4 regions of the Pantoea sp. Ae19-2 genome follow, and region 1 is predicted to be linked to each of the others. Evidence: predicted binding sites of a transcription regulator. Region 1 holds the regulator's gene; each other region holds the start of a gene.
What was found. Region 1 encodes PhoB, which activates phosphate uptake and scavenging genes when phosphate is short. Its sites were predicted from a motif close to CTGTCATAAAACTGNCNNAT; they were not measured.
Positions count from the first base shown of each region.

Region 2: pstS (phosphate ABC transporter substrate-binding protein PstS) is a predicted target of PhoB. The motif match lies at 2,988-3,007, and genes of this name have one in related genera.
Region 3: opgB (phosphatidylglycerol--membrane-oligosaccharide glycerophosphotransferase) is a predicted target of PhoB. The motif match lies at 3,576-3,595, and genes of this name have one in related genera.
Region 4: pitA (inorganic phosphate transporter PitA) is a predicted target of PhoB. The motif match lies at 2,396-2,415, and genes of this name have one in related genera.

Region 1 is NZ_JBCHWE010000001.1:2,815,375-2,822,896, reverse strand. Features, by position in the region: gene AAIE03_RS13140 (AAA family ATPase) at 1-97, opposite strand, end outside; gene sbcD (exonuclease subunit SbcD) at 94-1,290, opposite strand; gene phoB (phosphate response regulator transcription factor PhoB) at 1,488-2,177, shown strand; gene phoR (phosphate regulon sensor histidine kinase PhoR) at 2,192-3,505, shown strand; gene AAIE03_RS13120 (PstS family phosphate ABC transporter substrate-binding protein) at 3,525-4,445, shown strand; gene AAIE03_RS13115 (cobalamin-independent methionine synthase II family protein) at 4,765-5,868, shown strand; gene brnQ (branched-chain amino acid transport system II carrier protein) at 6,259-7,522, shown strand, end outside.
Region 2 is NZ_JBCHWE010000001.1:3,919,894-3,927,415, forward strand. Features, by position in the region: gene pstA (phosphate ABC transporter permease PstA) at 1-826, opposite strand, end outside; gene pstC (phosphate ABC transporter permease PstC) at 823-1,785, opposite strand; gene pstS (phosphate ABC transporter substrate-binding protein PstS) at 1,872-2,915, opposite strand; gene AAIE03_RS18000 (DUF4349 domain-containing protein) at 3,092-3,475, shown strand; gene glmS (glutamine--fructose-6-phosphate transaminase (isomerizing)) at 3,519-5,348, opposite strand; gene glmU (bifunctional UDP-N-acetylglucosamine diphosphorylase/glucosamine-1-phosphate N-acetyltransferase GlmU) at 5,492-6,862, opposite strand; gene AAIE03_RS18015 (F0F1 ATP synthase subunit epsilon) at 7,024-7,443, opposite strand; gene atpD (F0F1 ATP synthase subunit beta) at 7,468-7,522, opposite strand, start outside.
Region 3 is NZ_JBCHWE010000001.1:3,230,056-3,237,577, forward strand. Features, by position in the region: gene AAIE03_RS14925 (histidine phosphatase family protein) at 451-1,005, shown strand; gene AAIE03_RS14930 (YncE family protein) at 1,002-1,952, opposite strand; gene AAIE03_RS14935 (glycosyltransferase family 32 protein) at 2,459-3,472, shown strand; gene opgB (phosphatidylglycerol--membrane-oligosaccharide glycerophosphotransferase) at 3,676-5,967, shown strand; gene AAIE03_RS14945 (CCDC90 family protein) at 6,218-6,652, shown strand; gene AAIE03_RS14950 (GNAT family N-acetyltransferase) at 6,675-7,382, opposite strand.
Region 4 is NZ_JBCHWE010000001.1:4,171,844-4,179,365, reverse strand. Features, by position in the region: gene AAIE03_RS19195 (D-amino acid dehydrogenase) at 1-1,118, shown strand, start outside; gene AAIE03_RS19190 (BaiN/RdsA family NAD(P)/FAD-dependent oxidoreductase) at 1,140-2,324, opposite strand; gene pitA (inorganic phosphate transporter PitA) at 2,567-4,069, shown strand; gene uspB (universal stress protein UspB) at 4,106-4,441, opposite strand; gene uspA (universal stress protein UspA) at 4,865-5,302, shown strand; gene rsmJ (16S rRNA (guanine(1516)-N(2))-methyltransferase RsmJ) at 5,356-6,105, opposite strand; gene prlC (oligopeptidase A) at 6,113-7,522, opposite strand, start outside.

The sequences.
Region 1 (7,522 bases):
ACAGACCATTACTGGCGAAAGGTTCGGTGCGAAAATCGATAAACCATTCTCCTTTCAGCGCATTCAGGTTTTTGAATCGCAGCGTGAGGATCTTCATGGGTTCGCCTCCAGGTCGGCCAGCGTCTGCTTAAACAGGGTCGTGACCTGGGCGATCTGCTTGTCATCAAGCTCCTCATTAAGCGCCAGGCGTCGGGCAAAAACCTCTTCGACCTTAAGTTCGCTCAGGGTTTCGTTATCCGTTTGCGCCAGGCTGTGCTGGCGCTGTTCACGACTGCGGCGTAACAGCAGCACTTCCACCGGTAAATCTGCCGTTAGCGCTTCAACCTGGCGCTGCAGATCGCTTAAGTACTCTTGGGTGGTGACTTCTATATCGAGCCAGACCGGCTTCTCTCCGCTGGGAGGGGAAAGGTGAGCGAGCTGCTCACTGATTTGCGCCAGGGAGCCTTTAAGCATCTGCATCGGCTGGAAGGTGGGAACCGGCAGGGTCAGGGTTTCCAGGCCGTGCGGTCTGAAAGTCAGCAGACAGACACTTTTTTCGCTGCCCAGCTCGTCAAAGCTCAGCGGAATAGGGGAGCCGCTGTAGCGAATATGGTCGCTGTTCGCGACGCGCTGAGCGCGATGAATATGTCCAAGGGCGATGTAATCGGCCGGCGGAAACGCCGAGGCAGGAAACGCATCCAGCGTGCCGATGTAGATATCGCGCACGGAGTCACTTTTGCTGACGCCAAGGGCGGTAAGGTGGCCGGTCGCCACGATCGGCAGGGACATGTTCAGCGCCTGTGCCGCCGCAAAGCTGCGCTGATAATGGGCGCTGATGGCCTCCAGCAGGCTGAGCTGTTTATCCCGTCCAGACTGACCGGCCTGGCTGCGCATAATGTCGCGCGGGCGCAGATAGGGAATCGCGCACAGCAGCGCGCCGGGTTCACCCTGACGGGTTGTCAGGATCATGACGTCGTCACTCTCCTGCGGCGTGGCAACGACCCGGGTGTTCAGACAGGCCAGCAGTTCGCGCGATTCATTCAGCGTTGCCACCGAGTCATGATTGCCCGCCAGCACCACCAGTTGACAGCCGCTGGGCTGTAACGCCACCACGAAGCGGTTAAACATTTCACGCGCATAGCTGGGCGGCGTACCGGTATCAAACAGGTCACCCGCCACAATCAGCGCATCGACCTGATGCTGTTCGATCTGTATTAACAGCCAGTCAAGAAAGGCCTGGTGCTCGGCGGCGCGGCTCTTGTTATAGAAGAACTGCCCCAGGTGCCAGTCCGCGGTGTGAATAATGCGCATAAAACTCCCTGCCAAATCGATTTGCCCGGCAATTATACTGGCTCAGTCACTAAAGCCACAAAACATGTCGTCATGTTGTCATAAATGGTTGTTGCAGGCCGGTTTTTATGGCTAACTTTTTCATAAAAGTGTCACAAAACTGACGCATAATGGCGCCGCAAATATCAGTGAAAGCCGTCCTACCTGCAGGAGTAATAATGGCTAAGCGCATTTTAGTTGTGGAAGATGAAGCTCCAATCCGTGAAATGTTATGTTTCGTACTGGAACAAAACGATTATCAGCCGATTGAGGCAGAAGATTATGACAGCGCCGTCAGCAAGCTGATTGAACCCTGGCCTGACCTGATCCTGCTGGACTGGATGTTACCCGGCGGCAGCGGCATACAATTTATTAAACATCTTAAGCGTGAAGCCATGACGCGTGATATACCGGTCATGATGCTCACCGCGCGCGGCGAGGAAGAAGATCGTGTACGCGGACTGGAAGTCGGTGCCGATGACTACATCACCAAACCGTTTTCCCCGAAAGAGCTGATGGCGCGAATTAAAGCCGTTATGCGTCGTATTTCGCCGATGGCGGTAGAAGATGTGATCGAAATGCAGGGCCTGAGCCTGGATCCCTCTTCGCATCGCGTGATGTCAGAAACCACACCGCTGGAAATGGGGCCGACAGAATACAAGCTGCTGCATTTCTTTATGACCCATCCTGAACGTGTTTACAGCCGTGAGCAGTTACTCAATCATGTCTGGGGCACTAACGTCTATGTTGAAGATCGTACGGTTGACGTTCATATTCGTCGTTTACGTAAGGCGCTGGAACTGACCGGCCACGATCGCATGGTACAAACCGTACGCGGAACAGGTTATCGTTTCTCTGCCCGCTTTTAAACGGAGCTTTAACCGTGCTGGAACGCCTCTCCTGGAAGAGATTACTGTCCGAACTGGTGCTGGCGTGTCTGCCTGCGCTGGTGCTCGGCCTGCTGTTCGGCTATTTGCCGTGGCTGCTGTTACTGAGCGTAGTCGGTATTTTACTGTGGCATTTTTACAACCTGATGCGCCTGTCTCACTGGCTGTGGCTGGATCGCACGATGACGCCACCGTCCGGACAGGCCAGTTGGGAACCGCTGTTTTACGGGTTGTATCAAATGCAACTGCGCAACCGGCGGCGGCGGCGCGAATTAGGTAATCTGATTAAGCGGTTTCGCAGCGGCGCGGAGTCGCTGCCGGACGCCGTGATACTTACCACCGAAGAGGGCACTATTTTCTGGTGCAACGGCCTGGCCCAGCAGCACCTGGGGCTGCGCTGGCCAGAAGATAACGGGCAAAATATCCTTAATCTGCTGCGTTATCCTGAATTTTCTCGCTATCTGCGGCAACGTGATTTCGATAAGCCGCTTACGCTGGTGCTGAATAACCAGCACCACATGGAATTCCGTGTGATGCCCTACAGCGAAGGCCAGTGGCTGATGGTGGCTCGCGACGTAACCCAGATGCATCAGCTTGAAGGGGCACGGCGAAACTTCTTTGCCAACGTCAGCCATGAACTGCGCACGCCTTTAACGGTGCTTCAGGGCTATCTGGAAATGATGAATGACTCCGTCATGAATCAGCGCTCACGGGACAAAGCGTTGCACACCATGTCGGAGCAAACCCGGCGAATGGATAGCCTGGTCAAACAGCTCCTGACGCTGTCGCGCATCGAGGCGGCTCCGGCCATTAATCTGAAAGAAAAGGTTGATGTACCGGTTATGCTCAAACTCCTGCAGCATGAAGCTGAAACCCTGAGCGGCGGACGTCACGCCATCCATTTTCATACCGATCCTCACCTGAAAGTGTTTGGCAATGATGAACAATTACGCAGTGCTATCTCCAACCTGGTCTACAACGCGGTGAACCACACGCCCGAGGGGACGCGCATTGATATCAGCTGGCTGCGCAGCAAGCAGGGCGCGGTATTTACAGTCTGTGATAACGGCCCCGGCATTCCACCTGAGCACATCCCGCGCCTGACAGAGCGGTTTTATCGGGTGGATAAAGCGCGTTCACGTGCGACCGGCGGCAGCGGTCTTGGGCTGGCCATCGTGAAGCATGCGCTCAGCCATCACAATGCGCGGCTGGAGATCACCAGCATCCCGCACCAGGAAACCTGTTTTACCTTTACCCTGGCACCACGGTTGATTGTGACTAACGGGATGCAGGAGAATGCGGTTCATTAACTGCTGACGGACCGGAACGATGCGCCTTCTTTTTTTGCTGTTCTTTTCTCTCTTGCCTGCCTTGGTGCAGGCACAGCCTATGATGCTTTCAGGCAATCTCAGCAGCGCAGGCTCGGACACGCTCGGCTATCTGATGACCCTGTGGGGCGATGACTTTAGCCGTCAGTCACCCGGGGTAAATGTGCAGGTTCAGGCATCGGGCTCCTCAACGGCGCCAACCGCGCTGACAGCCGGATCCGTCCAGTTAGGGGCAATGAGCCGTCCCATGCAGGCGGATGAGCGCCAGGCGTTTGAGGCGCGATACGGATATCCTCCGTTGGCCGTGCCGGTAGCGATGGACGCGTTGGTGGTGGTGGTCAACCAGCGCAATCCGCTGACGTCCATCGATCCCCGCCAGCTTGATGCGTTGTTCTCCGTCACGCGTCTGTGTGGCGCAAACGAGGTGCCCGAACGCTGGGGCGATTTGGGTCTGCATCAGGCTGAGTGGCAGCAGCGATCTATCCAGCGCTATGGCCGCAACTCGGCCTCCGGCACATGGGGATTCTTCAAGCAGCAGGCGCTGTGTCAGGGCGATTTCCGCAACGACGTGGCGGAGTTTCCCGGCTCGGCGGCGGTGGTACAGGCGGTCGCCGGGGATCCGCGCAGCATCGGTTATGCCAGCTTCGGTTTTCACCTGAGTGGGGTAAAACTGCTGCCGGTTATCACAAAAAGGGGGGAAGCCGTTGCGCCTGATCCTGAATCCATCCGCAGCGGTCGCTATCCCTGGGCACGTCCGCTCTATCTGTACGTTAATAAAGTGCCAGGTAAGCCCTTGCCGCCGTTGTTAGCCGCCTTTCTGGAACAGGTTCTGTCTAGTGCAGGGCAGCAGCGCGTCATCGAGGCCGGCTATCTGCCGCTGTCTGAAACGCAAATGAACCTGGCGCGCGCCTCCCTCCAGTAAGTTTCCCCGCTCGCCCACAGGCGAAGGGGTTACCGCCTTCGCCCATGTTTTCCCGTTCCTGCCGCATGGCTGGCGGGGACCTGTGCCGCATCAGGGGCATAAATTCCCGCCGATTGCCTCGGTGCAAACCTCAAGGGGAGCACAGTCAGAATCCGGCCTCGCAACATGAAATTATTTCATCTCCAGTGAATATTATTCGTTTGCACATGAGCACATCGCGTGGGAATCTACATCCAGACGTTTAGCCATCTGGAAGGCTAAAATAACATTGTGTAACTATTCCCGCCCGAAATTATCTGGCCGGTGACCAGGAGTGATCATGCAAAGACAAACCGCCCCGTTTCGCGCCGACACCGTTGGCAGCTTTCTTCGTCCCGCCGCTATTAAGCATGCCCGCGAAAAATTTCATGCGGGTGAGATCGGCGCTGATGAACTGCGCGATATTGAAAACGACGCGATTCGGGACGTGGTCGCGAAGCAGCGTGAAAATGGCCTCAAGGTCGTGACCGATGGCGAATTTCGCCGTGGCTGGTGGCATTTTGACTTTTTCTACGGTCTGAAAGGTGTTGAGCATTTTGAAGCCGAGCAGGGCATTCAGTTCAACGGCGTGCAGACGAAAGCGCACGGCGTAAAAATCACCGGCAAACTGGGTTTTGACGGGCATCCGATGCTGGACCATTTTCGTTTCCTGCAGAGCGTAGCAGGCGATGCGGTAGCCAAAATGACGATTCCCAGCCCGAGCGTGCTGCATTTTCGCGGCGGCCGAAAAGTCATCGACGCTGACGTTTACCCCGATCTCGATGTGTACTTTGACGATCTGGCACAGACCTACAAAGAGGCGATCAAAGCCTTTTACGACGCGGGCTGTCGCTACTTACAGCTGGACGATACCGTCTGGGCCTACCTTTGTTCAGACGATCAAAAGCGTGAGATCCGCGAACGTGGCGACGATCCAGACCAGCTGGCCCGCACCTACGCGCGCGTCCTGAATAAGGCGTTAGAAGGGAAACCGGCCGACCTGACCGTGGGCCTGCATGTGTGCCGTGGCAATTTCCGCTCCACCTGGATTTCTGAAGGTGGCTACGAACCGGTGGCCGAGATCCTGTTTGGCTCCGTGAATGTGGATGCGTTTTTCCTTGAATACGACAATCATCGCTCTGGCGGATTCGAACCACTGCGGTTCATCAAGCCCGGCCATCAGCAGGCGGTGCTTGGCTTAATTACCACGAAGGTGGGTGAACTGGAAGATGCCGAACAGGTGAAAGCGCGCCTGCAGGAAGCGACCCAGTACATCAGCCTCGATCAGATTTGCCTCAGTCCGCAGTGTGGTTTTGCCTCGACGGAAGAGGGCAACAGCCTGAGCGAAGCAGAGCAGTGGCAGAAGATTCGACTGGTCGTGAACGTCGCGAATCAGGTCTGGTGATAGCGGAATGTGTGCAACGTGGCGCAATAAATGCGCCACTTGTGCATACAAACCCGCCTTTATGCTGATATTTACCATCGCTTGTTTATTTTTAAAGCACATCATCTGATGCCGTTGCAGAGAATATTGATGTGATCCTCTAATATTGATTTAAATTGCGAAATAACCCTCTGGTTTTCCGATCCCGTATTGCCTTTCTTCGCTATAAACGTTTTACTTACCGCCGTTGTCGATTTATCCCTCTGTGAACAGAAAAAAAGCAGCTTAAATCACCTGCGCTAAACCAGACGCTGCGCATAATGCGCTGTCATCATCTGGTCGGTCGTTGTATTAACGCAGCGAGGGGGCAACGCAAACTTATCTTTCATCGCAACATCAGTGACAGGCCGTATGACACATCGTTTAACCGTTAAAGACATTCTCGCGCTGGGCTTCATGACGTTTGCCCTGTTTGTTGGTGCGGGTAACATCATCTTTCCTCCCATGGTGGGTATTCAGTCAGGCGAACATGTCTGGGTGGCCGCTATTGGTTTTCTGCTTACCGCAGTCGGTCTGCCCGTTATCACCGTGATCGCGCTTGCGCGCGTCGGCGGCGGGATTGATGCCCTGAGCACGCCCATCGGCAAAGTTGCGGGTGTGGTTCTGGCCACGGTCTGCTATCTGGCGGTAGGGCCGCTTTTTGCCACGCCGCGTACCGCCACGGTCTCATTTGAGGTGGGCATTGCTCCGCTTACCGGCGATGGCGAACTGCCGCTGTTTATCTACAGCCTGATTTACTTTGTGCTGGTGATGGTGATTTCCCTCTATCCGGGGAAATTGCTGGATACGGTCGGCCATTTTCTGGCACCGCTAAAAATTGCAGCCCTGACGCTGCTGGGCGTCGCGGCTCTGCTGTGGCCGGCGGGAGGAACGATTCCTGCGACGGCGGACTATCAGCGCGCCGCATTTTCCAGTGGTTTTGTTAACGGCTATCTCACTATGGATACGCTGGGCGCAATGGTCTTCGGCATTGTCATCGTCAACGCAGCACGTTCGCGCGGGATTGATAATGCGGCGCTGTTAACCCGTTACACGGTTTTAGCCGGGGTTATCGCCGGCATTGGTTTGACCCTGGTTTACCTTAGTCTGTTTAAACTGGGTGCAGGCAGTGGTGCATTAGTGGATCAGAATGCCAACGGTGCGGCAATTCTCCATGCTTACGTTCAGCAGACCTTTGGTGACATGGGCAGCTTCTTCCTTGCCGCCCTGATTTTTATTGCCTGTATGGTGACCGCGGTAGGCCTGACCTGTGCCTGCGCAGAGTTTTTCGCACAGTATTTGCCCTTGTCTTACAAAACGCTGGTCTTTGTACTGGGCCTGTTCTCGATGGTGGTATCGAACCTGGGGCTGAGCCATCTGATTCAGATTTCGATTCCGGTGCTGACGGCTATTTATCCGCCTTGTATCGTGCTGGTCGTGCTGAGTTTTACGCTGAACTGGTGGAATAAAAGCAGCCGTATTATCGCGCCGACTATGCTGGTCAGCCTGCTCTTTGGTATCCTTGACGCCATCAAAACCACCGGGTTTACAGCAGCGTTACCCGCATTGAGTCAGCATCTGCCGTTAGCCGACCAGGGCCTTGCCTGGTTGCCGCCATCACTGGTGATGTTGCTGA
Region 2 (7,522 bases), 1.1 Mb from region 1:
TAATAATCAATACGCCAGCCCAGGCCAGGCTCTGCCACTCGGCAAACGGGCTCATGGCGAATTTAAATATGGTGACCGGGAGGTTAGCCACGGGCTGCATCATGTCGGTGCTCCAGAACTGATTCGACAGCGCAGTAAACAGCAGCGGCGCGGTTTCACCGGCGATACGGGCAATCGCTAACAGGACACCGGTGATGATGCCGGAAACCGACGCCTTGAGCGTAATCGCCGAGATCATCTTCCATTTCGGCGTACCCAACGCATAGGCGGCTTCGCGCATGCTGTCTGGTACCAGTCGCAACATGTTTTCCGTGGTTCGAATCACTATCGGAACCTGCAGCAGCGCCAGCGCAATCACGCCCGCCCAGCCGGAGAAGTGGTGCATCTGCGCCACGACGATGGTGTAGACAAACAGGCCAACCACAATCGACGGCGCTGACAGCAGAATGTCATTAATAAAACGAATCACTTCTGCCAGTGCTGATTTGCGTCCGTACTCCGCCAGATAAACGCCGGCCATAATGCCCAACGGCGTACCGAAGAAGGTAGACCAGAAAATCAGTAAACCGCTTCCCGCCAGGGCATTGGCTAAGCCACCACCCGCGGTGTTTGGCGGCGGAGTGGACTCCGTAAACAGCGACCATGACAAACCATCAATGCCACGGCTTACCGTAGTAAACAGAATCCACACTAACCAGAACAGGCCAAAAGCCATGGTCAGTAAGGACATTGTCAGCGCAATTTTGTTTTTGGTACTGCGCCACGACTGCATCTTACGACGTGACGCTTCCAGCTCAGCGCGAGCCTGTACTTCCATTGTTGTCATGATCGCGCTCCTTCACTTTTGGCCAGCCGCATAATCATTAACTTTGAAATCGCCAGCACGATAAAGGTAATCACAAACAGAATCAGACCCAGCTCCATCAGGGCCGCAACGTGTACGCCTGATTCTGCTTCAGCGAATTCGTTTGCCAGCGCGGAGGTGATACTGTTGCCAGGCATAAACAGCGAGGCGCTGTCTAACTGGTAGGTATTACCGATAATAAAGGTCACGGCCATGGTTTCACCCAGTGCACGTCCCAGACCGAGCATGACACCGCCGATCACCCCATTTTTGGTGAAGGGCAGAACAATACGCCAAATCACTTCCCAGGTCGTACAGCCAATGCCGTAAGCCGACTCTTTCATCATCACCGGCGTCTGTTCGAACACGTCGCGCATTACCGAGGCAATGTAGGGGATGATCATGATGGCCAGGATAACGCCTGCGGCCAGGATACCGATACCAAATGCGGGGCCAGAAAACAGCTCGCCAATGATAGGAATGCCCGACATCACATCGCCAACCGGCGTCTGGAAATACTGTGCGAACAGTGGCGCAAAAACAAATAAGCCCCACATGCCGTAAACAATGCTGGGGATCGCCGCTAACAGCTCAATGGCGGTCCCCAGTGGACGACGTAACCAGCCTGGTGCGAGTTCAGTAAGGAAAAGCGCAATACCGAAACTGACCGGTACCGCAATAATCAGGGCAATAATTGAGGTGACGAGCGTACCGTAAATCGGTACCAGCGCACCAAATTGTTCGTTAGGGGCGTCCCAGGTTTTGGTCCACAAAAACGCAAAACCAAATTTCTGTATGCTCGGCCAGGAAGAGAAGATCAGGGAGACAATGATGCCGCCCATCAGTAACAAGACGATCAGCGCAGAGAGTTTTACCAGTGCACCGAAAACTCTGTCACCTTGCTTGCCTGGGGCTTTGAATGCCGACTTCGTTGCAGCCATAGAAGTCTCAGTCCTCAGAAGTTATCAGGGCGGCAGACGCCGCCCCTGAAGGCTGACCAGACTGATGTCCGGCCAGGGTCATTCACTTACTTGTAAAGCGCTTTACCTGAACTGTCTTTGATATTGGCTTTCCATGCGGCGCGGATCTGCTGAACTACGCTCTCAGGCAGGGTGGCATAATCCAGGGCGTTAGCCGTTTTGCCGCCGTTTTTATAAGCCCAGTCGAAGAATTTCAGTACTTCGGCACCTTTCGCCGCATTAGCCTGGTCTTTGTAAATCAGGATAAAGGTGGTTGAGGTGATCGGCCATGCATCATTGCCTTTCTGAAAGGTCAGATCCTGGGCAAACGATTTGCTCCAGTCTGCGCCTTTTGCGGCATTAGAGAAGCTGATTTCGCTTGGCGCAACGGCCTTACCGTCCGCATCCATCAGCTTGGTGTAGGTCAGGTTATTCTGTTTGGCATACGCGTACTCAACGTAACCAATGGAGCCTGGCAGACGCTGAACGAACGCCGCAACGCCGTCGTTACCTTTACCGCCCAGACCGGTTGGCCAGTTAACGGTGTTACCTTTACCAATTTTGCTGTTCCACTCTTCGTTCACTTTCGCCAGGTAGCTGGTGAAAACGAAAGAGGTACCTGAACCATCCGCCCGGCGCACCACGTTGATGTTGGTGTCTGGCAGTTTCACGCCCGGGTTCAGTTTAACGATCGCTGGATCGTTCCACTTCTTGATATTGCCGAGATAGATATCACCTACGGTTTTTCCGTCCAGCGTCAGTTGGCCAGATTTTACGCCTGGCAGGTTAACCGCCAGCACCACACCACCGATCACGGTAGGGAACTGGAACAGCCCATTCTTCTGCAGATCTTCGTCTTTCATAGGCGCATCGGACGCACCGAAATCAACGGTTTTGGCGATAATTTGTTTTACACCGCCAGATGAACCAATGCCCTGATAGTTAATTTTGCTACCGGTGGCTTGCTGATACTCTGCTGCCCACTTGGCATAAACCGGCGCCGGGAATGTACCGCCAGCACCAGTCAGATCGGTGGCTGCAAAGGCAGAAACCGCACTAACGGCAAGAGAGGCGGCGAGGATTCGGGCTACGGTGCTACGCATCAGTGTCATGTTCCCTCCAGGGGAGAAAAGTCAGGCTAAGTGCCTTTTTAGTAAGAGTCAGTGATTGCTGCAGGAGGGAAAATAGGACAGTTTAGTGACAGAAAAATGTAGTTAATATTACAGTTATATGACAGACACAATTATTGCTAATTTTTACAAGCCCACTATTGAAAAGGACATGTTCGATGAAATTTATGAAGAAGCTTCTGGTAGGCAATATCGTCGTCCTCTGTACGCTGGCCAGCGCCCAGGCGTACGACGTACCTCAGATTCATTCGGATGAATCTTTTGCAATGACAGATAACAGAGGCACTCTGGCCACAATTGATAGTGGTGGCGCGGTCAGACAAGCTTCTGTCAATGCTGAGGATGTGAGTAAAACGAAGGAGAATGTAGAGAAATTATTAAAAACGCAAGAAAACCAGACTGATACCCTCAACCAGCTCACACAAAAGCTCAGTAAAAATGAAGATACGATCAATAACCTGCAACGCTCACTCGATGAGGCTAACCGTAAAATCAGCGATCAGCAGCGCGTAATTGAGCAAGTCAGCAGCAAAATCAAATAAATGGAACGCGTGAATCCCTGGTGGGATTCACGCGTGAGAGGCTTTACTCGACCGTGACCGATTTCGCCAGATTACGCGGCTGATCCACATCGGTGCCTTTAATCAGGGCGACATGATAGGAGAGTAGCTGGAGCGGCACGGTATAGAAGATAGGCGCAATGGCCTCTTCAACGTGCGGCAAGGGAATGATCTTCATTCCCTCGCTGTCACTGAAACCGGCATCCTGATCGGCAAACACGTACAGCAGACCGCCGCGCGCGCGCACCTCTTCGATATTCGATTTCAGCTTCTCTAACAGCTCGTTGTTCGGTGCCACCACGATGACCGGCATGTCAGCATCGATCAGTGCCAGCGGACCGTGCTTGAGTTCGCCCGCGGCATAAGCTTCCGCATGAATATACGAAATTTCCTTCAGCTTCAGCGCCCCTTCCATGGCGATCGGATATTGATCGCCACGACCCAGGAACAGCGCATGGTGCTTATCAGAGAAATCTTCAGCCAGGTTTTCAATCAGCTTATCCTGCGCCAGCATTTGCTCAATGCGGCTTGGCAACGCCTGCAGACCATGAACAATCTCATGCTCTTTTTCTGCGGACATGCCATTGAGGCGGCCGAGTTTTGCCACCAGCATCAGCAGCACGGTGAGTTGGGTGGTAAAGGCCTTTGTGGAGGCCACACCAATCTCAGTGCCCGCTTTGGTCATCAGCGCCAGATCGGATTCGCGCACCAGCGACGAACCCGCGACGTTACAAATGGCCAGCGATCCCAGATAACCCAGCTCTTTGGACAGGCGCAGCGCAGCCAGCGTATCAGCGGTTTCACCCGACTGAGAGAGGGTGATCAGCAGGCTGTTTTTACGCACAGCAGATTTGCGATAGCGGAATTCAGACGCGATTTCGACGTCGCAAGGGACGTTTGCCAGCGCCTCGAACCAGTAACGCGAAACCATACCGGAGTTATATGAGGTGCCGCAGGCAATGATCTGAACATGCTCAACCTGGCTGAGCAGGGCTTCTGCATTTGGCCCCAGTTCACTGAGATCCACTTCACCGTGGTTAAAACGCCCTGTTAAGGTGTTTTTAATCGCATTCGGTTGCTCATAGATCTCTTTCTGCATGTAGTGACGATACTGGCCTTTGTCGCCCGCATCATACTGCACGCTGGACTCGATCTCTTCACGACGGACGTTATTGCCGTTGCCATCAATGATGGTGACATCACGACGGCTAATTTCAGCGATATCGCCCTCTTCCAGATAAATGAAGCGGCGAGTGACCGGTAGCAGCGCCAGTTGGTCAGAAGCGATAAAGTTTTCACCCACACCACGGCCAATGACCAGCGGACTTCCGGAACGAGCCGCCACCAGCAGCGACGGATCGCGGCTGTCCATAATCACCATGCCATAGGCGCCGCGCAGCTGAGGGATCACGCGCTGTACAACTTCACGCAGCGAGCCGCCCTGTTTCTGTTCCAGATGGACCAGATGCGCCACCACTTCGGTATCGGTTTCTGAGGCGAAGTGATAACCCTTAGCCATCAGCGCTTCACGCAGGGGCTCATGGTTTTCAATAATGCCGTTATGGACGATAACGATGTGCTCAGAAACGTGCGGATGCGCGTTGGCTTCTGAGGGCTCGCCATGGGTTGCCCAGCGGGTGTGAGCAATACCTGTTCCGCCGACAAGGGGCTGTTCTTCTGCGGCGGCAGCCAGCATCTGAACCTTTCCCAGACGACGCAGGCGCGTTACGTGCCCCTGCTGATCGACGACGGCAAGACCGGCTGAGTCATAACCGCGGTATTCCAGGCGGCGTAACCCTTCTAACAAAATTTCAGCGATATCACGTTGTGCTACTGCGCCAACAATTCCACACATAGTTATTTCCTGACTTCATGGCTGTTCGCCATTGCGTTGTCATATGACCTGATAGTCCGGCTTTGCCGGTTCCCCGAGCCTTGTAGAGAGTGGGGACTATAGTTTTGGCACTGCAAGCGGCCCGTGTACCACGGGCCGTAAAATTATTTTTTCTTCTGCGGACGTTGCCAACCGGCTTTATGGTTCTGTTCTTTACGGTTATAGACCAGATCGGCTGCAGAGACATCTTTCATTACCGTGGTGCCCGCTGCGATAGTCGCGCCTGCCGCCACATTGACCGGCGCGACCAGCTGCGTGTCCGATCCTACAAAGACGTTATCGCCAATGATCGTTTTGAATTTATTCGCGCCATCGTAATTACAGGTGATCGTTCCCGCCCCAATATTCACATTGGCACCAATCTCGGCATCGCCCAGGTAAGAGAGGTGACCCGCTTTGGACCCTTTACCCAGTCGGGCTTTCTTCATCTCGACAAAATTACCTACGTGCGCGGCCTGAGCCAGCTCACTTCCCGGGCGCAGACGCGCAAATGGCCCTACGGTACAGTCTGCAGCCAGATTTGCATCCTCGATCACCGAATAGGGGCTGATATCACAGTCATCCCCGATAACGCTGTTTTTGATGACGCAGCCAGCACCAATTTTGACCCGGTTGCCCAGCGTCACCTGGCCTTCAATGATAACGTTGGTGTCAATTTCAACATCACGGCCATGCTGCAGGGTGCCACGCAGATCGAAACGCGCAGGATCGCGGAGCATGACGCCTGCCAACAGCAGTTTTTCAGCCTGCTCGCTTTGGTAAGTCCGCTCAAGCGTGGCCAGTTGCAGGCGATTATTGACACCGTCAGTTTCGCTATTGCGGGCCGGATGCACTGCATTAATCACCCGACCTTCTTCATGCGCCAGGGCAATAATATCGGTAATGTAGAATTCGCCCTGAGCATTATTGTTATTCAACTGGGACAGCCAGCGCTTAAGATCGCCGCCATTGGCGATCAGGATACCGGTATTGATTTCGTTAATGGTCAGTTGAGAAGGCGTGGCATCTTTTTGTTCAACAATGCCTACGATGGTGTCATTGTCGCGTACGATTCGACCGTAACCGGTGGGATTATCCAGGACGACCGTTAATAAACCGATACCGCCCGCGGGTTTTGCTTCGCGCAGACGCTGTAAGGTAGCTTCAGAAATCAGCGGGACATCACCATAGAGCATCATGATGTCTTCGTCATCGGAGAAGTGAGGGGCCGCCTGCTGCATAGCGTGGCCCGTACCCAGCTGCTCTGCCTGTAGCACCCAGTTTACTGTGCTGTCGTTTAACGTTGCTTTGAGTTGGTCACCACCGTGCCCGTATACCAAATGCACATGCTTTGCGCCAAGGCCCTTTGCGGCATCAATGACGTGCTGAACCATCGGTTTTCCTGCCAGCGTATGCAACACTTTCGGCAGATCGGAATACATACGGGTGCCCTTGCCAGCCGCAAGAATCACCACACTCATCGCACTGTTAGACATATCTATCCTGACTGATTGTAGACTGAAGAAAGTTAAACGATTTAGCGCTGAGATTACTACATTTTTCTCGGCCCGAAATTAGCCAGCATCCTTTTGCTTTACCGCCACGCAAAAAAAATGCCAACCCAATGGGCTGGCATTTCGTGACGCACAAAGCCGGATTACATCGCTTTTTTGGTCAGCTCGATCACGCGCAGTTTCGCAATGGCTTTCGCCAGTTCCGCAGAGGCCTGAGCGTAGTCCACGTCGCCGTGGCTGCTGTTCATATGCTCTTCTGCTTTACGTTTTGCTTCCAGCGCACGCGCTTCGTCCAGATCGGTACCGCGAATCGCGGTATCGGCCAGAACGGTGGTGCTGCCAGGCTGCACTTCCAGCACGCCGCCAGAGAGGTAAATAAACTCCTCTTCGCCGTGCTGTTTCACGATACGGATCATTCCAGGCTTAATGGCAGTCAGCAACGGGGCATGGCCAGGGAAAATCCCCAGTTCACCTTCGCTACCTGACACCTGAATTTTCTGTACCAGACCAGAGAACAGTTGGCTCTCTGCGCTGACAACATCCAGGTGATAAGTCATAGCCATAATTTTCCTCCTGGGAAACCGTTATTACAGTTTCTTCGCTTTTTCGACCGCTTCTTCGATGGCGCCAACCATGTAGAAG
Region 3 (7,522 bases), 410 kb from region 1:
GTTGGAATCCGCAGTATCGCGAGCTTCGCCGCTGTATATTTCAGCGGTCGTATTAATCTGGCGAATGTAACTTGATCCTCGATCGGCCTACCGTGCATCGAGCACCGTGAGCAATCACTGGAAGCTAGTGTATCTACGCGCGTAGATAAATCAATAGCCTTTGAGAAAATTTGTTAAATTTCCTTCACTATCAAGCTTCATTAATATGCCATTTTAAGCGCAAAATCAGGCGGTTAATCCCGACCCGGCGCACAAAAAAACAGCATACACCGGAACCAGAGGCACTTTTCTTTTAACATTAAGCCAAACTGGCTGTCTGACCCTTTCATCGCCTGATGTTGTCGCACATTGGTGTGACTGACTGATGACAGCACAGGCAGCGATTGCCACATAACGCATCCTCAGATATACCTGACTGGCGCATAAACCGGAGAACGCCGTTAAATCATTATGACCATTATCCTGATGCGACATGGTAAACCTGACCACCCTTTTGCCGGACGTTTAAGCGCACAGGGGCTGGCAGACTGGTGTGAAGCCTATGATCTGTCACTGGTGAGCGATGGCCCGCCCGATCGCAGCATCAGCATCGCCAGAAAAGCGGCGGTTGTGGTCTGCAGTCCTCTGCCCCGCGCCCACTCTTCGCTGGAGCGCCTCGGACTGCATCCCCATCACGTTGATGCGCTGTTCAGTGAAGTCGGTATTCCTTTGCTCCGGGCTGATCGCATTCAGTTACCCACCTTTGTCTGGCAGGCCATCCTGCGCGCCATGTGGTTTTGTGGCTATGCCGGGGAGACCGAGCCGCTGCAGCATGCGCGCGCCCGCGCCTCGCGTGCCGCCGATCGGCTGATCGCCCTGTCGCAGCAGGGTACGGTTTTGTTGCTGGGGCACGGCATTATGAACAAGATGATTGCCCGTGAATTGCGTAAGCGCGGCTGGCAGGCGGAAAAACACGCCAGCAGCCGCCACTGGAGTTCGGCCATCTACCATCGCCCCTTTATTTAACCAATTTGAAAGTAGCTCAGCGTTTCGTAGCCAGCCCCCACCTCGGTTGTCGCAAGAACGGTTTTCTGTACCAGATCAATGACGCTCAGCGTCCGGTTATCATCATGGGTGATCAATAGCCGTTTCTTGTCCGGACTGAAACAGCCATCCAGCGGCTGGTGAGTCAGCGCTATATGCCCCAAAGGATTCAGTAATTCATCAAAAAGCGTGACGATGGGTTCCTGGTGCCCGATCGCCATCAGATACTCGCCATCCGGACTAAAGCGAACCTTCTGACAGGGCTGTTGATGGCCTGGAAGCGCCAGCCGCTGGCGGATTCGATGGCTCTGGCGATCGACGACATAGAGCAGCGGCACATCGGCGGCGCTGGCGATGAGATAGGGATGCCTGGGTGATGCAGTAAGGCCTGAAACCGGGCCGGGCATCAGGATGGTATCAATGACTCGCCCTTCCGCTTCGCAGAGGTCGACGACGGTAATGGTGGCATCCTGCTCATTGTCGGTAAAGAGCTTGCGGCCGCTGGGCGAAAGCGTCAGGCGATGGGTATTATCAAGCGGAATGGGAATCGTCTTTTCAACACGGTGGGTAAGGGGATCGATCACCACCACGACAGTAGGATTTTCGCAGCACAGATACACTTTGCCGTCGCGCCCTAACTGACCGCTGTGCGGCGCTTGTGACGGTGAGAGGTCGATATAGTCATTAATCGCCCGCTGTCGTAAATCAATGACCGCCACTTTATGGCCAGGATGAGGCGCATCGCCTTGCATATCGTCACCGTACAGAGGGAGAAAAGCCTTTTCCCAGGGCGCGAGCATCAAAAGCTCGTGCAGTCGCGTTGGGATAACGTCCACGGCCTGGCTGACGTCAAAGGTGTCAGGATCGAGAAACAGCGCCCGTCTGGTTTGCCTGTCAATCGCCAGTAATCCTCGAGATTCAAACGGCATGTCATCTCCTTTTCGTCTGTATAGCTAAAGCGTAGACAATGACTGTCAGGCTGCGCACATCTGTAAATTCATTAATCATGCTGAATATTTCACTTATCTCGATTCCGCACTGATTCTCATACTCGCGCACTGTTTATCGGTTTCATGACAGAAAAACGCCCCCTCTGTCGATATAAAGATATTGCCATAGCGGAATAAAACATTAGCGTAAATAAATATTTATTTTTATTTCAGGCGAATGCTTATTTCCGTTTTATCCTAAAGTTTCCATCAGGAATAGCGAATTGTTGAATTGTGTTCTATTAAATAAATGAGTCGCGGCCGCTCACGTCACGCTTGTGCACAGAAACTGTCGTGGCTCGCCATTGAACCATCACCAGGGAAATACAATAAAAATTGCGCAGCGCAGCATGTCTGCGTTTATGGCGGTTTATATACGGGATGACAGCTTAAGCCCTTATTTTGCCGACTGGCATAAACACTATAATCAAAATAACAGGTGAAACATGAATTCACACCGCCGTTCCTTGCATCATCTCTGGCGTCAATGGGAAAAACTTGCTTTCACCAGCCGCATGCTGTGGACGATTAAACAACACCGGGCCGTAAGCGCGCCTGAATACGATCCTACGCTGGAACAGGACGTGCTGCTGGAATCCGTACCTAAGACCCTGCCTGCCATTGCTAAAAAAGTCTGGCTGTACTGGCCCGGCGACCGGCTACCTGCTTCCGTTGCCCTTAACGCCAGTAAAATTTGCCGTGATAATCCGGATCATGAGATCCACCTGCTTACCCCTCAGACACTGGGACAGTGGCTGCCGGATGTGCAATTTGTCTCTTCCGATCTGACTCCGCAGCTAAAAAGCGACATCATCCGGCTGGAGCTATTATTACGTTACGGTGGCATCAGCATCGACTGCAACACGTTGCTGTTCGAGGATCTTGCCTGGGTCCATCAGGCCCAAAGCGACCGCCCCATGGATGTGCTGGGATATTATCGTCAGCAAAACACGGTTAACCCACTCAGACCGATGATTGAAACCGGCTTTATCGCGGCGCCTGCTCAAAACCCCTTTATTCGTGAATGGCTGAAACAACTGGCCCCGGTAAAATACGTGGGGAGACAAAACTATCTGCTGGAGTTAATGAAACGCAGTGATTTCCCTGCAGTGCAACAGAATCTCAGCAACCCCGGTGACGAACTCACGGCGCTGGCACATCAGTTGGCTATGGATGAGCATCGTCGGGTTAATACCAGGTTACGTAAAGCGGAAGCCAGCGTCGGCTATTATCAGCAGGTGCATGCTGGCAGCAACGATGCCTGTGTGCGCTCTGTTCTGTTTCAGCAGCGTCCGCTCACGCCGCCGCCGGTCATCCGGCTCAGTGACAGTGCGCGCGCGCACCTCGATTTTAACCTGCGGTTACGCTTTTACAATCGTGCCAGCCTGGTCGGAGAAGCGATGCACGACAGCCCATCCTCTCCCGCCAGACTTTCAGCGCCGCAGGAACAACGCGCGTAATCCGCCCCCTGCCCGGCCGTTTCATTAGAAATCGCCGGGCACTTCGCCCCTGTTTAACGTCGAATTGACTGTACTGTGAGTCTGCAGCCAAATCTGCGCAGAGATGTTGCAGCCTGATGACAGCCACTATAGATTGAGTCAAAAATCCATGGAATGTCCCCCTGTTGATAAGAGACATATTCATACGATAAGAGGATTTGACGTTGTCTGAATTCGTGTCAGTGATACTTTTTCTGACCGCGATTGCTGTTTATTCCTGTAAAGCAGGCCGAAGCAGAATCTGGTTTTCCCTCACCTTGTGCTTGTTAATGCTGTTCGTGCTGCTCAACGCCACGCTGTTCGCCAGTAATTATTTTACCGGCGACGGCATTACTGACGCTGTAGTGTATACCCTAACGAACAGCCTCACCGGTGCCGGCCTGAGTAAATACGTTGTGCCCGCCCTTGGGCTGGTCATCGTGCTGTTTTTACTGTTTTGTGCACTGTCATGGCTGCTGCGCCGCCGTGAGCGGCCCTTTCATTCAGGCTGGAGCCTGGTGGCTTTTGCCTGTGCCGCAGGCGCGGTACAAACAACGCCAGCCTTTCAGCAAGTGAGTTCTCTCATTACCTCGCACTCACTGCGCGAAAACTCCGACTTTGCCACCGTCTATAAAGTCCCGAAAAAGCGCATTGCGCAGCCCGCACTTAACGTGGTGTATATTTATGCTGAAAGCCTGGAGCGGACCTACTTCGACCCGATTGCCTTCCCTGGGCTGGCTCCCGAACTCAGCCGGGAAAAAGAGCAAAGCATCGACTTCACCCAGACCGAGCAGCTTCCCGGCACGGATTACACCATTGCCGGTATGGTCGCATCGATGTGCGGTATCCCGCTTTTTGCCCCTTTCGACGGAAATGCTTCCGCCTCCCTTTCCAGTTTTTACCCACAGAACGTTTGCCTGGGCGATATTTTAAAAAATTCCGGTTATGAAAACTGGTTTATTCAGGGCGCTGACCTGCGCTTTGCGGGTAAAGATGTCTTTTTACGTTCTCACGGCTTTGACCCTGCGCGCCTGTACGGTTCACAGGAACTCAAAGACAAGGTTAGCGATCCCACCTACCGCAACAACTGGGGTTATTACGACGATACCGTGTTGGACGAGGTGTTTGAAACCTATGAGGCACTTTCGCGCCAGCAGAAACGTTTTGCGCTGTTTGCGCTCACGGTGGATACGCATCATCCTGATGGGTTTATTTCCCGAAGTTGCCAGCGCAAAAGTTACAGCTATGCGGGCAAGCCAAATCAGTCGTTCAGCGCCGTATCCTGCTCGCAGGAGCATATCGCACGCCTTATTGCCCGTATTAAGGCTTCTCCCTGGTTTAAGAATACCGTGATTGTGGTGGCATCCGATCATCTGGCCATGAACAACACGGCGCATCCCTTTCTGATCAAGCGTCCTCGTCACGATCTGTTTATGGTGATCCGTGGCGATCAACCGCAGGCAGAAGTGATAGATATGAAACGCAGTACGCTGGATAACGGCGCGACGTTACTGGATATTCTGGGCGGCGACAATGCGATAGGTTTGGGACGTAGCAGCCTGTCTGCAGTGTCGTTGTCGAGCCAGTTTGAGGATATGAAAACCAAAGTGTTGAGCTGGAAAGCCGATATCATTCAGCTGTGGAACTTTCCCAAAAAGATCGACAGCATCACGCTGGATCAGACGAAAAATACGCTCAGCTTTTCCGGGGCCAGCTTTGCCTTGCCCATTCTGCTGCGGGTGACGGAGAAGCATGTAGAGCCACTGCCTGAGGGGGAATATTCGGCGCCTTTACGTTATCAGCTGGCCGACTTTACCTCGGCGGAAAAGTTTGTCTGGGTCGATCGCTGCTTTAAAATTGCCCGTATCTGGCAACCGGCGCTGGCCCTGTCCAGCGACTGGTGCCTGGCAATGGGCCAGCTCGCGGGCCATCCCTCCGTCATGCGTATGGATAGCCCCCTGTGGAAAGGAAAGGTGCAGTTCCCGGCAGGCCCCCAGAACGATGCAAACTATCAACATGCCGTGGCGCAGCTGCGCATCGACGATAATGCGATTCGTTATGATGCCGACAGCTTTCTGTTCGCGGTTCCCGGCGCACCCGCAAGCGTGAAGCAGTTCAGCGGCCTTTCCCGTACGGAAAACTGGGGCCGCTGGTCAAACGCCAATCTTGCCCCGGAAGTGACCATAGAATTCGTTAACCCTTTGCCCGCCAGATTTGATCTGGTGATTACCGCTCGCGCCTATGGCCCAAATGCGCACCGACCCACAAGGGTGCAGGTAGGCGACACAAAACAGCCCCTGATGCTGGGAGAAGAAGCATCAACCCAGACGCTGCGTTTTGATAACACCCGCGGAAGCCATCGGTTAACGTTTATCCCACCAGAGCCGCAACTCAGCAATCTTAACAACATCGCAGGTCAGGACCCACGCAAACTCGGCATCGGTCTGATTACGTTAAAGGTTGTCCCCGTTCCCTGATGTTTATTCACGATGACGGTTAGCCCCCACCTTTTACACTGCCTGGTAAGCGGGCTGTGTAAAAGAGGCTAACTGACAACTTTTTTTTTGCGGCCCACCCCGCAAAAAGATGAAAACTACGCGTTTAACTAATTGATATAATGGAATTTATTTCGCAATATGTTTTTTATCTTCTGTGACCAGACCGGCTCTCCTGACATGATATTCAAATAACGTGATGAATCGGGAAGGCTCTTGAATGACACTCACCATGATGAATACACACAAAGCGTTTAAACGTTTACAGCGCGCAGGCATCAACGATCGCCAGGCAGAAGCGATGGTGGATATTTTTTCGGCATTAAAGCAGGACAATGCGCTGTCCCGTGCTGATGTCATGCAGGCTTTTCAGCGTCAGAATCAGCATATCTTTTCGCTAAGCACGCAACTGAAGAAAACGGAGTCGTGCCTCAGAACCGATGTGGATGAACTCAAGGCAGACGTCAGCGTACTCAAAACGGACGTTGCCGTGCTCAAGACCGATGTCAGCGTACTCAAGACCGACGTCGCCGAGCTCAAAACGGATGTCAGCGTACTCAAGACCGACGTCGGGAGTTTAAAAAACGATATGCGTTGGGTACAGCGTCTGCTGATGATCATGACCACCACGTTGCTTATGGCGACCATTAAATATGTGCTTGCCTGAGCCGTTACCCGCGCTTCAGGCCTTAACCTCGCAGAGTTTCCAGCTTTTCACGCTGTCGCCCGTCGGCTGTAAAGTTAGCCTCTGCCAGCCAGCGTTCCAGCCCATTTTTAACAGCTGGCCATTCACTGTCGATGATTGAGAACCAGCTTGTATCGCGCGTGCGGCCTTTATAAACGCGGGCCTGACGAAATTCACCTTCAAAGCGAAATCCCAGCCGAAGCGCGGCCCGACGCGAAGGCAGATTACAGCTGTCACATTTCCATTCATAACGCCGGTAGCCCAGTTGCTCAAAGGCATAACGCATCAGAAGAAAATGCGCTTCGGTCGCCATTCTTGTTTGCTTTAGCAATCGGGAAAAGGTGACATATCCCACTTCCATCACCCCATTTTGCGCATCAACACGCATCAGCGATAGCGTTCCGACGGCCTTACCGGTTTCAACATCAATGACGCTGAAATGCAACGGATCCTGACTCGCCTCCATCGTAGCAGCATGGGGGAGCCAGGCGGCTTCATCATTAAACGGCCCCTCAGAAAGATAGGTCCAGTCACGGCCATCTTCTGCCAGCGACCAGGCCTGCCAGAGTGCTTCAGCATGCGAAGCCACGCTAAAGGGCTCCAGACGGCAAACCTGACCTTGAAGCACCTCACGCTGAGGTAAGGGACGTGGCTGCCAGTCGGGCATGGATTGCCCTACAGGTTGACCATACTGATTGACGTGTTGCGACATCATGCCTTCTCCATTGCAGTGAATAAAAACACGTTGCCATGTTGCAAACACGTTGAGAAGTCATCACTGATAAAGACAGAAATAGAAAACGGCCGCTTAACGCGGCCGTTGAAAGAAGAGATAACTAACAAAGCGCCGCA
Region 4 (7,522 bases), 1.4 Mb from region 1:
GGCAAATTTCCCCAGGCTATGCCGCGCCCTGGGCCGCGCCGGGCGTTCCCTTAAAGGCGGTGAAATGGATGGTACAGCGTCATGCTCCCCTTTCCGTGCGCCCGGATGGCTCACGTTTTCAACTTGCCTGGATGATGCAAATGCTGAAAAACTGCAATCCGCAGAGTTACGCCGAAAATAAGGCCAGAATGGTCAGGCTGGCAGAGTACAGCCGGGACTGCATCAGAGCACTGCGGGCCAGCACGGGCATTGAATATGAAGGACGTCAGGGCGGCACGCTGCAGCTGTTTCGCACCGCTCAGCAGTTTGACAATGCGGCACGCGATATCGCCGTGTTGCAGGACGCCGGCGTTCCTTATCAACTGCTGGAAGCCTCACAACTGGCCGAGGTTGAACCGGCGCTGGCGGCGGTTAAGCATAAGCTGACCGGCGGGCTGCGACTGCCTAATGACGAAACCGGCGATTGCCAGTTATTTACCCAGCGGCTTGCGGCAATGGCGCGCGAGGCGGGCGTCGACTTTCGCTTTAACACAACCGTGGATGCGCTGCTGACACAGGGAGACAGGATCAGCGGTATGACCTGTGGCAGCAAAACGCTGACGGCGGACGGATACGTCATGGCGCTGGGTTCGTACTCCACGCCATTACTCCGGCCACTCATGTCTGTTCCGGTTTACCCACTCAAAGGCTACTCGCTGACGATCCCCATTGCCGATGCGTCAGCCGCGCCGGTGTCCACGGTGCTGGATGAAACCTACAAAATTGCCATTACGCGCTTTGATGATCGCATTCGCGTGGGCGGTATGGCGGAAATTGTGGGATACAGCAACACCCTGCTGCCTGCCAGACGGCAAACACTCGAAATGGTAGTGAACGACCTTTATCCCCGTGGCGGTCGCGTTGAGCAGGCAACCTTCTGGACCGGGTTACGTCCCATGACGCCTGACGGCACGCCCATCGTCGGCCATACACATTTCAGCAACCTGTGGCTGAATACCGGCCACGGTACGCTGGGCTGGACGATGGCCTGCGGCTCCGGCCAGCTGTTGAGTGATGTGATTTCAGGCAAACCGCCCGAGATTGCCCATGCGGACTATGCGGTTTCGCGTTATGCCTGAGTGCAGGGCGAGATGGCGACCTTACAGCGCCTGGGCGCAGGCCCAGGCCGAACTCCAGGCCCACTGGAAATTATAGCCGCCGAGCCAGCCGGTCACGTCCACCACCTCACCGATAAAATACAGCCCCGGTACGTCCCGCGCTTCCATTGTCTTCGATGACAGTTGAGTAGTATCAACGCCACCGAGGGTCACTTCGGCGGTGCGATAACCTTCGGTGCCGTTAGGCTGAACCTGCCAGCCGTGCAGCGTCTGCACCAGCTCTGTTTGCTGCTTGCGGTTAAGTTGCTTCAGCGTCACATCCGGCACGACGTTCATATCCTGTAGGACCTCCACCAGGCGCTTGGGCAGAATTTTCGCCAGGCTGTTTTTCAGGCTCAGATTCGGATGCGCCTCACGTTGAATCGTCAGGAAATCCTCAAGACGGGTGGCCGGAGAGAGGTCCACAGTGAGGTATTCGCCCGGCTGCCAGTAGCTGGAAATCTGCAACACTGCCGGGCCGGACAGGCCGCGGTGGGTGAACAACATCGCCTCTTTGAACAGGGTGCCGTCTTTTGCCGCAATGGTCGTATCCAGCGCAACGCCTGACAGCGTCTGCAACTGTTCCAGGAGTGGTTTATGTAAGGTAAAGGGCACCAGCGCCGCGCGCGTGGGCAGCACCTTCAGCCCAAACTGCTCAGCAATTTTATAGCCAAACGGTGATGCACCCAGGCCCGGCATGGAAAGGCCGCCACTGGCAATGACCAGCTTCTCAGCCTGAACCGCGCTGCCGTTGAGCTGCAGGCTGTAGCCCGCATCATCCCGGGTTACGCTCAGTATTTCGCTGCGCAGCCGAACGGTGACGCCACCTTTGTCACATTCGGCCATTAATAAATCGACCACCTGCTGGGCAGAATCATCGCAAAACAGCTGCCCCAGGGTTTTCTCATGCCAAGCGATACCGTGGCGATTCACCAGATCGATAAAATCCCATTGGGTATAGCGCGCGAGGGCCGACTTACAAAAGTGGGGATTATTCGACAGGTAAGCGGCCGGTTCAGTGTAGAGATTGGTGAAATTGCAGCGCCCACCGCCAGACATCAAAATCTTGCGTCCCGGCTTCTTGCCGTTATCCAGCAGTAACACGCGGCGACCACGCTGTCCGGCCTGCGCAGCACAAAAAAGCCCGGCAGCGCCTGCCCCAATTACGATAACGTCAAACTGTTCCACTGCTTTTGCCCACCAGGTAAGAGAGGGGCAGATTGTAGTGATCTGCTCCTGTGGATGCCAGTGTCAAAATTTTGCCGTAAATATGTCACAATGTAACCAGCTAATTTTTATAGCTTTTGTATCTGTTCACCGGGTTAATTGACACTTTTAGTCCAAATCATGACTATATTTTCCTTTCCCAGACAGCATGTTGTCGCGGATAATGCGCCGCGTTCATGTCCTCCAAAAATGGCGTAACGTCTATGCTACATCTGTTTGCTGGTCTAGATCTTAGCACCGGCTTGTTACTGATACTTGCTCTGCTGTTTGTATTGTTTTACGAAGCAATTAACGGCTTTCATGATACGGCCAACGCGGTTGCGACGGTCATCTATACCCGTGCCATGCGGGCGCAGCTTGCCGTTTTAATGGCAGGCGTCTTCAACTTCTTTGGTGTATTGCTCGGCGGATTAAGCGTGGCTTACGCTATCGTGCATATGCTGCCTACCGATCTGCTGCTGAATGTCGGATCGGCCCACGGTCTCGCCATGGTCTTTTCCATGCTGCTGGCGGCGATTATCTGGAACCTGGGTACCTGGTATTTGGGCCTGCCCGCGTCCAGTTCCCATACCTTAATCGGCGCGATTATCGGCATTGGCCTGACGAACGCGTTGATGAGCGGCACATCGGTCGTTGATGCGCTTAACATCCCGAAAGTGCTGAATATTTTCCTGTCTCTGATTCTTTCCCCTATTGTCGGACTGGTGATAGCGGGCAGCCTAATCTTTCTTCTCCGCCGTTACTGGAGTAACACCAAAAAGCGTGCGCGTATTCATATGACGCCCGCCGATCGCGAGAAGATTGATGGCAAGAAAAAACCGCCTTTCTGGACGCGCACGGCACTGATTATCTCCGCCATTGGTGTCAGTTATTCACACGGTGCGAACGACGGGCAGAAAGGCATTGGCCTGATCATGCTGGTTCTGATAGGCGTTGCGCCAGCCGGCTTCGTGGTGAATATGAACGCATCGGGTTATGACATTACGCGTACACGGGACGCGGTCAATCATCTTGAGCAGTATTATCAACAGCACCAGGCCTCACTGAACCACATCATCGAGATGGCGCCGCCTAAGCTGCCTACGCCGGAAGAAGTGGCGCCGGTATCATCGACAGAGTTTCATTGCGACAGTGCACGTGCGCTGCAGGCCGTGCAACGTGCTCAGTTGCTGCTGAACAACCTGCAAAGCTACAGCGATCTGTCCGTCGAGCAGCGTAGTCAGATGCGTCGCCTGCTGCTGTGTATTTCCGACACCGCCGATAAAGCGGCGAAGCTGCCGGAAACCTCTCCAGACGATAAACGTTTCCTGGGCAAGCTCAAAGGCGATCTGTTGAACACCATTGAGTACGCGCCGGTATGGATCATCATGGCGGTTGCGCTGGCATTAGGCGTCGGCACCATGATCGGCTGGCGTCGCGTGGCCACCACCATCGGTGAGAAAATTGGTAAGAAGGGCATGACCTATGCGCAGGGCATGTCTGCGCAGGTGACGGCAGCCGTGTCGATAGGCATTGCCAGCTACACCGGCATGCCGGTCTCCACCACGCATATCCTCTCTTCTTCCGTTGCCGGCACCATGCTGGTTGACGGTGGCGGCTTGCAGAGCAAAACCATCAAAAACATCGCCATGGCGTGGGTATTTACCCTGCCGGTCTGTATTTTGTTATCGGGTTCGCTCTACTGGATAGCGCTGAAACTCATCTGATTCGGCGTCATACCAGGGCGACTTCGGTCGCCCTTTTTAATGCCAGATGGCCAGCGCAATCAGGCTGATAATCACCAATCCACACAGTGAACTGGTTAAGATAAACAGACCTCTCACCCGCTCACACCGGCGAATGAATTCGTCGTCATGATGATCAAGATAGCGCCTAGCCCAGATGTAACGCACCAGCCTCACCTGCTTGCCGGGCTGACCATGGGATGTGAAAAACCCCGCGCCATCAACATACTGATAGAGCAGCGGATCACAGCCACGCAGAACCACCAACAGCGCACGCAGCGATGAGAAATAGCGCGCCATATTCACAATACATACCACACAAAGAGCCCAAAAAAGCGCGATAGTGCTGATCATGTCATCCTCCTTACCGGCACCGCAGCAGGGTGCTGAGCGCGCAACCTGTTGAACAGTCCCTGCAGAATTAGCCAACAACCCCGTAAAGCGATTTGTAGTTTTATTTTGAATCATCAGAAAAGTAGCAACCGTGTGACGCAGGCTGCTTTTTTCAGTTTAGGAGAAATGTTCAATTTTTTACCAGCGAGGATTTTCGTTTTATACGAGTAAAAATCGTTCATCATTGATCTTATTCACAACCCAGGCGGCTTCAGAAGCATTTGTTAACACACAGGGCTATACTTTCAGGTATAACAACATCATCGCCTGTGCTGTACATTAATCATCTCGGTGGCGCTCATCGCCCGTTCGCGCAATGGATTTCGCAACTGTGACGCGTCTGGAAACCGCTGCCATTCTGAATCTCGTGGAAGGAGTAATATCATGGCTTATAAACATATCCTGATTGCAGTCGATCTTTCGCCAGAAAGCCAGTTGTTAGTGGATAAAGCTGTCTCACTCGCGCGCCCTTACGACGCAAAAATCTCGCTGATTCATGTCGATGTTAATTACTCGGATCTCTACACCGGCCTGATTGATGTCAACCTGGGAGATATGCAAAAGCGTATTTCTGAGGAAACGCATCTGGCGCTAAAAAGCCTGTCCGATGCCGCGGGCTACCCTATCACCGAAACCCTGAGCGGCAGTGGCGACCTGGGGCAGGTGCTGGTGGATGCGATTAAGAAATACGATGTGGACATGGTGGTGTGCGGTCATCATCAGGATTTCTGGAGCAAGCTGATGTCGTCTGCCCGCCAGTTGATCAATACCGTGCACATCGACATGCTGATTGTGCCGCTGCGTGACGAAGAGGATGAATAATTCGCGAGCGTTAAGCCGGTGCGACTGAGGTGCCGACCGGCTTAAAACCACGATTAAGACAGAGGCGGATAGATATCGAAGCGGTGGCTTTTGGTGACCACCGCAGACTGCGTGGCAACACCGGCCAGCGGTGGCGCGTAGTCGGGACGCTTCACCACAATACGTTTCTTTGCCAGACGGCGAGCCGGTGCCAGCAGTGCGTCGGCATCTTCATCCGCCCCCACCAGCGACTGAAAGACCCGCATCTCTTTTTTTACCATGGCGCTTTTTTGCCGATGGGGATACATAGGATCGAGATATACCACGTCCGGCTGCGGGGTAATATCGGTCAGAGCCTGAATGCTGGAAGCATGAATCAGCGTCAGGCGTTCGCGCAACCAGCCGCCAATTTCTGCATCTTCATAGCCACGCGTCAGCCCGTCCTCCAGCAGTGCGGCCACCACCGGATGGCGCTCCAGCATGCGAACCCGACAGCCCAGCGCGGCCAGCACAAAAGCATCCCGTCCTAATCCGGCGGTGGCGTCCACCACATCGGGCAGGTAGGTCCCTTTTATCCCCACCGCTTTCGCGACGGCTTCACCGCGGCCACCGCCAAAACGACGTCGATGTGCCAGGGCACCGGAGGCGAAATCCACAAAGATGCCCCCCAGTTTGGGCTCATCCCGTTTGCGCAGTTCAAGATGTGTGGCGGTCTTCACCAGCGCCAGCGCGGCGTCATCACAGTGCGTCAGTTGCCAGCGTGCGGCTAAAACAGGTAAGGCGCCGTCACCGGCGCCTGTCTCATCAAGCAAACAGATTTTCACGTACGGCTTATCCCTGAATACCGTAGTGTTCCAGCATGGCATCCAGCTGTGGTTCACGGCCACGGAAGCGTTTAAACAGCTCCATCGGTTCTTCTGACCCGCCGCGCGTCAGAATATTGTCGAGGAAGGACTGCCCGGTTTCCCGGTTGAAAATCCCCTCTTCTTCAAAGCGCGAATAGGCATCTGCTGCCAGCACATCGGCCCACAGATAGCTGTAATAGCCCGCTGCATAGCCACCCGCAAAGATATGGCTGAAGGCATGAGGGAAACGTCCCCACTCCGGGCTGGGGACCACGGCGACTTTGCTTTTCACTTCGCGCAGGGTTTCGAGAATCTGTGCACCTTTTTCCGGATTGAATTCGGTATGCAGGCGGAAGTCGAACAGGCCGAACTCAAGCTGGCGCAGGATAAACAGCGCCGCCTGGTAGTTTTTCGCCGCCAGCATTTTGTCCAACAGTTCTTTAGGCAGTGGCTCACCGGTTTCGTAGTGCCCCGAAATAAACGCCAGTGCTTCCGGCTCCCAGCACCAGTTCTCCATGAACTGGCTAGGCAGTTCCACGGCGTCCCATGGCACGCCATTAATGCCGGACACGCCCGCCGCCTCGATGCGCGTCAGCATATGGTGCAGGCCGTGACCGAACTCGTGGAACAGGGTAATCACTTCGTCATGCGTAAACAGCGCAGGCTTGCCGCTTACCGGACGGTTGAAGTTACAGGTCAGGTAAGCCACCGGTTTTTGCAGGCTCCCGTCCGCTTTACGCATTTGGCCCACGCAGTCGTCCATCCATGCGCCGCCGCGTTTGTGTTCGCGAGCATAGAGATCGAGATAGAAACTGCCGCGCAGCTCGCCGCTTTCATCGAACAGATCAAAGAAGCGGACATCCGGATGGTAAACATCGACGTCAGTGCGCTCTTTCGCAGTAATACCGTAAATGCGCTTCACCACTTCAAACAGGCCGGACACTGCACGCGACTCCGGGAAGTAAGGGCGCAGCTGTTCATCGCTGATGGTATAAAGATGCTGCTTCTGCTTTTCGCCGTAGTAGCTGAGATCCCATGGGTTCATGGTTTCTACGCCGAACGCTTTCTGCGCAAAAGCGCGCAGCTGCGCCAGCTCTTTCTCACCCTGTGGACGGGCGCGATCGGCCAGATCGTTCAGGAAATCGATCACCTGTGCCGGGCTCTGTGCCATCTTGGTGGCCAGGGATTTATCCGCGAAGGAGTCGAAGCCCAGCAGCTGCGCCAGCTCGTGCCGCAGCGCCAGCTCTTCCGCCATAATCGGACCGTTATCCCATTTACCCGCGTTAGGGCCTTGATCGGAGGCGCGGGTCGAATAGGCGCGGTACATCTCTTCGCGCAGCGCGGCATTATCGCAATAGGTCATGACCGGCAGATAGCTGGGGATATCCAGCGTCAG